DNA from 2 places in the Amycolatopsis thermophila genome. Region 1 is predicted to be linked to the other one. Evidence: riboswitches for the same ligand, from Rfam matches in the RefSeq annotation. Region 1 holds a riboswitch; the other holds the start of a gene.
The links. Region 1 has a riboswitch for glycine ahead of gcvP (aminomethyl-transferring glycine dehydrogenase). Riboswitches for the same ligand answer to the same signal wherever they lie in the genome.

Region 1 (4,410 bases):
TCGCCGCCTACGTCGGCACCGAGCTGGAGTTCATCGTCTTCGACGACACCTACGAGCAGGCCCGGCAACGCGGCTACCGCGACCTCGAACCCGCCAATCAGTACAATGTGGACTATTCGTTGCTCGGCACGGCGCGGCTGGAACCGTTGCTGCGCCGCATCCGCAACGGCATGACCGGCGCCGGCATGTACGTCGAGTCCGCGAAGGGCGAGTGCAACCCCGGCCAGCACGAGATCGCGTTCCGCTTCGACGAGGCCCTGCGCACCTGCGACAACCACAGCATCTACAAGACCGGCGCCAAGGAGATCGCCGCCCAGAGCGGCCGCAGCCTCACCTTCATGGCGAAGTACAACGAGCGCGAGGGCAACTCCTGTCACATCCACCTCAGCCTGCGCGGCACGGACGGTGCTCCGGTGTTCGGCGAAGATCCCGCGCTGATGCGGCACTTCATCGCCGGGCAGCTGGCCTGCCTGCGCGAGCTCACCTGCTTCCTCGCCCCGAACATCAACTCCTACAAGCGTTTCGTGCCCGGCAGCTTCGCGCCGACCGCCGTCGCGTGGGGCACCGACAACCGCACCTGCGCGCTGCGTGTCGTCGGGCACGGGCCGTCACTGCGGGTGGAGAACCGGGTGCCGGGTGGGGACGTCAACCCGTACCTCGCCGTCGCCGCGCTCGTCGCCGCCGGACTGCACGGCATCGACAACGAGCTGCCGCTGGAGGACGAGTTCACCGGCAACGCCTACCGCTCGGACAAGCCGACCGTGCCGGCCACACTCCGGGAGGCGGCGGAGCTGCTGGCCGACAGCAAGGTCGCCCGCGAGGCGTTCGGCGAGGACGTCGTCGAGCACTACCTCAACGCGGCGCGGGTCGAGCTCGCCGCCTTCGATGCCGCCGTCACCGACTGGGAGCGCCGGCGTGGGTTCGAACGACTCTAGGCCCGCCACCACGCGCAACGGAGGCGACGGGCGCCGCTGTTCTCGACCGGTCATCGGCATCACCTCCTACCTGGAGAAGGCGAGCTGGGGCGTCTGGCACACCGACGCCGCCCTGCTGCCGCGATCCTATGTGGACTCCGTGCGCAACGCGGGCGGCGTCCCCGTTCTCCTGCCGCCGGCCGGCGAGGACGCCGACGTCCTGTCCGCGGTGGACGCCCTGGTCCTCGCCGGGGGAGCGGACGTCGAGCCGGAGCGCTACGGACAACCGGCCCAGGGCAAGACCGTGACCCGCCCGGAGCGGGACGCGTTCGAGTTCGCCCTGGCGCGGGCCGCCCTCGACCGCGGTCTGCCGGTCCTCGGCGTGTGCCGCGGCATGCAGGTCCTCACCGTGGCCCTCGGCGGCAGCCTGATCCAGCACCTGCCGGACCGCGTCGGCCACACCGGGCACCAGCCCGCGCCCGGCGTCTACGGGCCGAGCCGCGTCGCGCTCGCCGGGGGCAGCCGCCTGGCGGGGATCCTCGGCACCGAAACCAAGGGCCAGTGCTACCACCACCAGGCCGTCGACCGGCTCGGCGACGGCCTGGCAGCGGTCGGCTGGGCCGCCGACGGCACGATCGAGGCCGTCGAGCTGCCCGGCGACGACTTCGTGGTCGGCGTGCAGTGGCATCCGGAGCAGGACACGCAGGAGGTCCGGTTGTTCGCGGCGCTGGTGGCGGCATGCCGCTGACCGGCCCGCCCGAGGAGCACGGAGGTACAGGGATGCGGCGGTTCGACGGCCGGGTCGTGGTCATCACCGGCGGCGGCAGCGGGATCGGCCTGGCGACCGCGCGCCGCCTGGCGACCGAGGGCGCCACGGTGGTGGTCGCCGACGTCGACGCCGAGGCGGGCAAGGCCGCGGCGGACGAGGTCGGTGGCGAGTTCATCGCCACGGATGTGACCAGCGAGGAGCAGGTCGAGGCCCTGTTCGCGACCACCGTCGACCGCTTCGGCTCGCTCGACGTCGCGTTCAACAACGCCGGGATCTCGCCCCCGGAGGACGACTCGATCCTGACCACCGGCATCGACGCGTGGCAGCGGGTCCAGCAGGTCAACCTGACCTCGGTGTACCTGTGCTGCAAGTACGCCATCCCGCACATGCGGCGGCAGGGCCGGGGCTCGATCGTCAACACCGCGTCGTTCGTCGCCGTGATGGGTGCGGCGACCTCGCAGATCTCCTACACGGCGTCCAAGGGCGGGGTCCTGGCGATGACCCGTGAGCTGGGCGTGCAGTTCGCCCGCGAGGGGATCCGGGTGAACGCCCTGTGCCCCGGACCGGTGAACACCCCGCTGTTGCGCGAGCTGTTCGCCGAGGACCCGGAGCGCGCCGCCCGCCGTCTGGTGCACGTGCCCCTGGGCCGGTTCGCCGAACCGGAGGAGATCGCCGCCGCCGTGGCGTTCCTGGCCAGCGACGATGCGTCGTTCATCACGGCGTCGCAGTTCCTGGTGGACGGCGGTATCTCGGGCGCGTACGTTACCCCGCTGTAGACTGAAGCCGGACAACTGAACACCAGGCCGTCACGAGCCGGAGCGGGAGAGTCCCCAGGTCACTGGGGCACCGAAGGAGCAACTTCCCCGTCAATCTCTCAGGTACCAGTTACCGCTCCGCGCCAGGCCACTCTGGAAAGCAGGCGCGCATCGCGCCTCACCCAAGGTGAAAGCCGCGAGCGCGGTGAAACTCTCAGGTGCCGATGACAGAGGGGGAGTTCCCGCACCCGTAGATGAGGAGCTCCCGATGTCCTTCGCCGATCGTCACATCGGACCTTCCGAGCACGAACAGGCCAAGATGCTCGCCGAGTGCGGGTACGGGAGCCTGGACGCCCTGGTCGAGGCCGCCGTCCCGGCGTCCATCCGCACCACGGGTGCGCTGGACCTGCCCCCGGCCTCCGAGCAGGAGGCGACCGCCGAGCTGCGGGCGCTCGCCGCGAAGAACCGCCGGATGACGCAGATGATCGGCCTGGGCTTCAGCGACACCGTCACCCCGCCGGTCATCCGCCGCAACGTGCTGGAGAACCCGGCCTGGTACACCGCGTACACGCCGTACCAGCCGGAGATCTCGCAGGGGCGGCTCGAGGCGCTGCTCAACTTCCAGACCATGGTGTCCGGCCTGGCCGGCCTGGACATCGCCAACGCCTCCCTGCTCGACGAGTCCACCGCGGTCGCCGAGGCCGTCCTGCTCATGCGCCGCGTGTCGAAGGCGAAGTCGTCGCGCGTCGTCCTGGACGCCGAGTGCCTGCCGCAGACCATCGCGGTGGTGCGGACGCGGGCCGAGGCGGTCGGCATCGAGGTCGACGTGCGCGACCTGGGCACCGGGCTGCCCGAGGACTTCTTCGGCGTCGTCGTGCAGTACCCCGGCGCGTCCGGCGTGCTGCGCGGCCGGGGCTTCTACGAGGCGATCGGCACGGTCGCCAAGGACGCGGGCGCGCTCTACACCGTGGCCGCCGACCTGCTGGCGCTGACGCTGGTCACCGCGCCGGGGGAGTTCGGCGCCGACATCGCGGCCGGCACCACCCAGCGCTTCGGCGTGCCGCTCGGCTACGGCGGCCCGCACGCCGGGTACCTCGCGGTGCGCAAGGGCCTGGAGCGGTCGCTGCCCGGCCGCCTGGTCGGCGTCTCGGTCGACGCGGACGGCAACACCGCCTACCGGCTCGCGCTGCAGACCCGCGAGCAGCACATCCGTCGCGAGAAGGCGACCTCGAACATCTGCACCGCGCAGGTGCTGCCCGCCGTGCTGGCCGCGATGTACGCCGTCTACCACGGGCCCGAGGGGCTCACGGAGATCGCGCAGCGGGTCCACGGCCTGGCCGCCGGGCTCGCCGGCGCGCTGCGGTCGGCGGGCGTCGAAGTCGTGCACGAGGGCTTCTTCGACACCGTGCTCACCCGGGTGCCGGGCCGCGCGGCCGCGGTGGTCGCCGCCGCCCGCGAGTCGGGCATCAACCTGGGCCGGGTGGACGACGACCACGTGCGGATCGCCTGCGACGAGGTGACCACTGTGGACATCGTGGACCGGGTGCTGCGGGCCTTCGACGTCCGGCCGGGCATCGCCGGCGACGCGACCGCGCTGCCCACCGGGCTCGCGCGGACCAGCGAGTTCCTGACGCACGAGGTGTACCACACCCACCGCTCCGAAACGGCGATGCTGCGCTACCTGCGCATGCTGTCCGATCAGGACTACGCGCTGGACCGCGGCATGATCCCGCTCGGCTCCTGCACCATGAAGCTCAACGCGACCGCCGAGATGGAGCCGATCAGCTGGCCGGAGTTCGCGGGCCTGCACCCGTTCGCCCCGGCCGAGGACGCGGCGGGCTACCGCGAGCTGATCGACCAGCTGTGCGGCTGGCTCGCCGAGGTCACCGGGTACGACGAGGTGTCGCTGCAGCCCAACGCGGGCAGCCAGGGTGAGCTGGCCGGCCTGCTGGCCATCCGCGCCTACCACCGG
Region 2 (4,410 bases), 3.3 Mb from region 1:
GCCGAGGGCGGACCGTCCCACGACCGGGGTCGGCACGGTCTCGGCGAACCGGCAGTCGCGGGTGGTGGGTTCGCGGTCGGCGGCGGGCAGGCTCAGCACGTCGGCGATGGACACCGGGGTGGGCACCCGGCCGCGGACCCGGAGGTTGACCAGCTCGACCAGTTCGTCGGTGCCGGCCCGGCCGTAGGTGCGCTTGTGCTCGGCGTGGAACCGCGATCGCACCTCGGCGAGCAGGTCGCCGGTGAGGTCGCCGTCGGGCACCCGGATGCGCAGTTCGAACCGCTGCCCGCGGTAGCGCATGTCCAGCAGCCGGTCCACCACGGCGTCCGGCCCCAGCTCGTCGGTCACCTTCGCGGCGAGGCGGCCGAACTCCGCGGCGAGCGCGCTGGTCTGCGCGAACTCGTCCCGGTACGGGGTGAGCTCGTGCCGCTCGGTGTCGGCGACGAGCAGGCCCAGGCTGCTGAACAGGCCCGGGTACACGGGCACGATCACGGTGGAGATGCCCAGTTCGCGGGCCAGCGCGGCGGCGTAGAGCGGACCGGCGCCGCCGAAGGCGACCATGGTGGCCTCCCGCGGGTCGCGTCCGCGTTCGCTGGTCACCGCCTTGACCGCGGTCGTCATGCTCGACACCGCCACCTGGTAGGCGCCTCGCGCGGTGCCCGCCACGTCGTCGCCGAGCTGTTCGGCGACCGGGGTCAGCGCCTTCACGGCCAGGTCGGGGTGGACCGGCACGCGGCCACCGGCCAGGGCGTGCGGGCTGAGGTACCCGAGCGTCACGTTGGCGTCGGTCAGGGTCGGCAGTTCACCGCCCTGCCCGTAACAGGCCGGGCCCGGCCGGGAACCGGCGCTGGCGGGACCCACGTGCAGCGCGCCGGCCGGGTCCACGGAGATGATGCTGCCACCGCCGGATCCGACCTCGGCGATGTCGATCGAGGGGGCGCGCACCGGGTACCCGGCGCCGGAGCTGAGGCCGCGGGCGACGTTCATCCCGCCGCCGACCTCGTAGTCGGCGGAGACGAACGGCTCGCCATCCTCGATCAGGGAGGCCTTCGCCGTGGTCCCGCCCATGTCGAAGGCGACCACTGTGGACAGTCCGATCAGCTGGGCCAGCTTCTGCACCGCGGTCACCCCGGCCGCGGGACCGGATTCGATGATCTGCACCGGCCGCTGTGCGACGGAAGCCGCCTCCAGCAGCCCGCCACTGGACTGCATCACCAGCAGCGGTGCGGTCACCTCGGCCGCCCGCAGCCCGGCTTCCAGCCGGGTGAGGTAGCCGTGCACGGCCGGGCCGACGTAGGCGTTGACGGTCACGGTGCTCGTGCGCTCGAACTCGTGCGGCTGCGGCGACACGTCGACCGACGCGGTGACGTAGACGCCGGGCAGCTCGGCCCGCAGCAGCTCGGCGACCCGGCGTTCCTCGTCGGGCCGGACGTAGGAGTTGATCAGGCACACGGCCACCGCCCGGATCCCCGCCGCCCGCAGGCGCGCGGCCAGGGTGCGGATCTCGTCGTCGTCGGCCGGGGGATCGAGCCGCCCGTCGGCGGTGATGCGCTGGTCGAGTTCGTACCGGTGCCGCCGCCGGGCGAGGGGCACCGGCTTGGACCAGGACAGGTCGTAGAGCACCGGCCGCCGCAGCCGGCCGAGCTCCAGCACGTCGCGGAAGCCGCGGGTGGTGACGACCGCGGTGCGGACGCCGGTCATCTCCAGGATCGCGTTGGTGGCCACGGTGGTGCCGTGCAGCATCGCGGTGACGGCTTCCGGTTTCGCCCCGGCCGCGGCCAGCACACCGGTGGTCGCCGACACCACCCCCGCGCCGTAGTCCGGCGGGGTGGAGGGGACCTTCATCGGGACAACGTCGCCGGCCGGACCCAGCGCGATGACGTCGGTGAAGGTGCCGCCGATGTCGGCGCCGACTCGCCAGCCGGCCGGTCGGGGATCGGGACGGGAAGCCACGGGATCTCCTTCACTGAACGAGTAAGTGGGATCACAGTAAACTCGGGTTGAGATATCAGCAAGAGTCAGTTGGCGTTTTTGAACGTCAGGCCAGCCTCTTGACCGGCCCGGACCGGTCCCGTTAGGTTCGGCATCCGTCAAACTGCATATCGCGCCATTCGAACCGGAGCGGGAGAGCTCCCGCCGCGGGCGGGACGCCGAAGGAGCAACACTCCCCAGAATCTCTCAGGCACCCCCACCGCTCCGGCGAGGCGAACTCTGGAAAGTCAGGACCCGGTCCTGCGCCCACGGTGCAAACCGCTCCCGCGGTGAAGCTCTCAGGTATCGATGACAGAGCGGGGAGGCCCACCCAGCCGTGGTGCCGCGTCGGTGCGGTGCCGGACACCGGGAGCCTCCTGCCGTGAACTCCGTTCCCGCATCCCCCTCCCGTGCCGGGACCGCCGCGCCATCCGCCGGCCCGCCCACCACACGGTCCACTCCGGACCCGATGCCGGCCGCTGCCGTGCGGGCCCGATCAGCCGAGGAGGCGCCCGTGTCCGTTCCGGCCGAGCTGAAGTACACCGCCGAGCACGAGTGGCTCGACGTCGACGGGGACACCGCCACCGTCGGCAGCACCGTCGCGGCGGGCCGGCCGTGCGGTGAGATCGAGTCCACCAAGTCGGTCAGCGAGCTCTACGCGCCGGTGGACGGCGAGGTCGTCGAGGTCAACGCGAAGGTCGCCGCCGACCCCGGTCTGCTCAACACCGACCCGTTCGGCGAGGGCTGGCTGATCCGGATGAAGGTCGCCGCGGTGGGCGACCTGCTCGACGCGGCCGCCTACCTGGCGCGCACCGGCGGCGCCTGATGGGTACGCACGACCTCCCGCTGTCCGAAGTGGACCCCGAGGTGCACGCCGCGGTGACGTCCGAGCTCGACCGTCAGCGGCACACCCTCGAGCTGATCGCGAGCGAGAACTCCGCGCCGGTGGCGGTGATGCAGGCGCAGGGCTCGGTCCTGACCAACAAGTACGCCGAGGGTTATCCCGGTCGCCGGTACTACGGCGGCTGCGAGCACGTCGACACCGTGGAACGACTCGCCATCGACCGCGTGAAGCAACTGTTCGGATCCCGTTTCGCCAACGTCCAGCCGAATTCCGGGGCACCGGCCAACGCGGCGGCCATGTTCGCGATGCTCGAAGCCGGTGACACCGTGCTCGGCCTCGACCTGGCCCACGGCGGGCACCTGACGCACGGGATGCGGGCGAACTCCAGCGGCCGGTTCTACCGGGTCGTGCCCTACCACGTGCGTGACACCGATTTCCGGCTGGACCTGGCCGAGGTCGAGCGGCTGGCGGCCGAGCACCGCCCGAAGCTCATCGTGGCCGGCTGGTCGGCCTACCCGCTGCACCTGGACTTCGCCGCGTTCCGCCGCATCGCCGATGACGTCGGCGCGCGCCTGGTGGTGGACATGGCGCACTTCGCCGGGCTCGTGGCGGCCGGCCTGCACCCCAGCCCGGTGCCGCACGCCGACGTCGTCACCACCACGACCCACAAGACTCTCGGCGGCCCGCGCGGCGGCGTGATCCTCACCGACGACGCGGCGCTGGCCAAACGCATCGACTCGGCGGTCTTCCCGGGGCAGCAGGGCGGTCCGCTCGAGCACGTGATCGCGGCGAAGGCGGTGGCGTTCAAACTGGCCGGGACCGAAGAGTTCCGCGACCGGCAGCGCCGCACCCTCGAGGGCGCCCGCCTCATCGCCCGCCGGCTGCTCGCCGACGACGTCCGGCAGGCCGGGATCTCGGTCCTCACCGGCGGCACACAGGTCCACCTCGTGGTGGTGGACCTGCGGCACTCGGCGCTCGACGGGCGCCAGGCCGATAACCGGCTGCACGCGGCCGGCATCACCGTGAACCGCAACGCGGTGCCCTTCGACCCGCGTCCGCCGATGGTGTCCTCGGGAGTGCGGATCGGCACGCCCGCGCTCGCCACGCGCGGCTTCGGCGCCGCGGAGTTCGCCGAGGTCGCCGACATCCTCGCGACGGCGCTCGTCACGTCCGCGCCGGAGGATGTGCTGCCCGGGTTGCGTGCCCGCGTGGCGGCGCTGGCCGCGAAGTTCCCGCTCTACCCGGAGATGTGAGGGCCGCGCGGTGGCGCTGAGCGCGTTCGACCTCTACACCGTCGGAATCGGCCCGTCCTCCTCGCACACGGTGGGACCGATGCGGGCGGCCAAGCGGTTCGCGGACGGACTGACGGGGGAGGGGCGGCTGCCCGAGCTGGTGCATGTGGAACTGTTCGGGTCGCTGGGGGCCACCGGGCACGGCCACGGGTCGGAGAATGCGGTCCTGCTCGGTCTGCTGGGCGAAGATCCCGCCACCGTGGACACCCGCACCGCGGAAGCCCGGGCCGCGCGGGTGCGGGAACGGGGCGCCGTGACGCTCAACGGGGTGCACGAGACCGGTGTCGAGGTGGTGCTGCACCG

Region 2: another riboswitch for glycine. It lies ahead of FB470_RS01795 (glycine cleavage system protein H); the one in region 1 lies ahead of gcvP (aminomethyl-transferring glycine dehydrogenase).

Annotation. Positions count from the first base shown of each region.
Region 1 covers NZ_JAUSUT010000001.1:3,711,652-3,716,061, forward strand. Annotated here, with positions in the region: gene FB470_RS18270 (glutamine synthetase family protein) at 1-935, shown strand, start outside; gene FB470_RS18275 (gamma-glutamyl-gamma-aminobutyrate hydrolase family protein) at 988-1,662, shown strand; gene FB470_RS18280 (3-oxoacyl-ACP reductase) at 1,695-2,459, shown strand; glycine riboswitch at 2,493-2,584, shown strand; gene gcvP (aminomethyl-transferring glycine dehydrogenase) at 2,707-4,410, shown strand, end outside.
Region 2 covers NZ_JAUSUT010000001.1:392,552-396,961, reverse strand. Annotated here, with positions in the region: gene FB470_RS01800 (hydantoinase/oxoprolinase family protein) at 1-1,953, opposite strand, end outside; glycine riboswitch at 2,113-2,204, shown strand; glycine riboswitch at 2,206-2,297, shown strand; gene FB470_RS01795 (glycine cleavage system protein H) at 2,486-2,797, shown strand; gene glyA (serine hydroxymethyltransferase) at 2,797-4,068, shown strand; partial or broken gene FB470_RS01785 (L-serine ammonia-lyase) at 4,079-4,410, shown strand, end outside.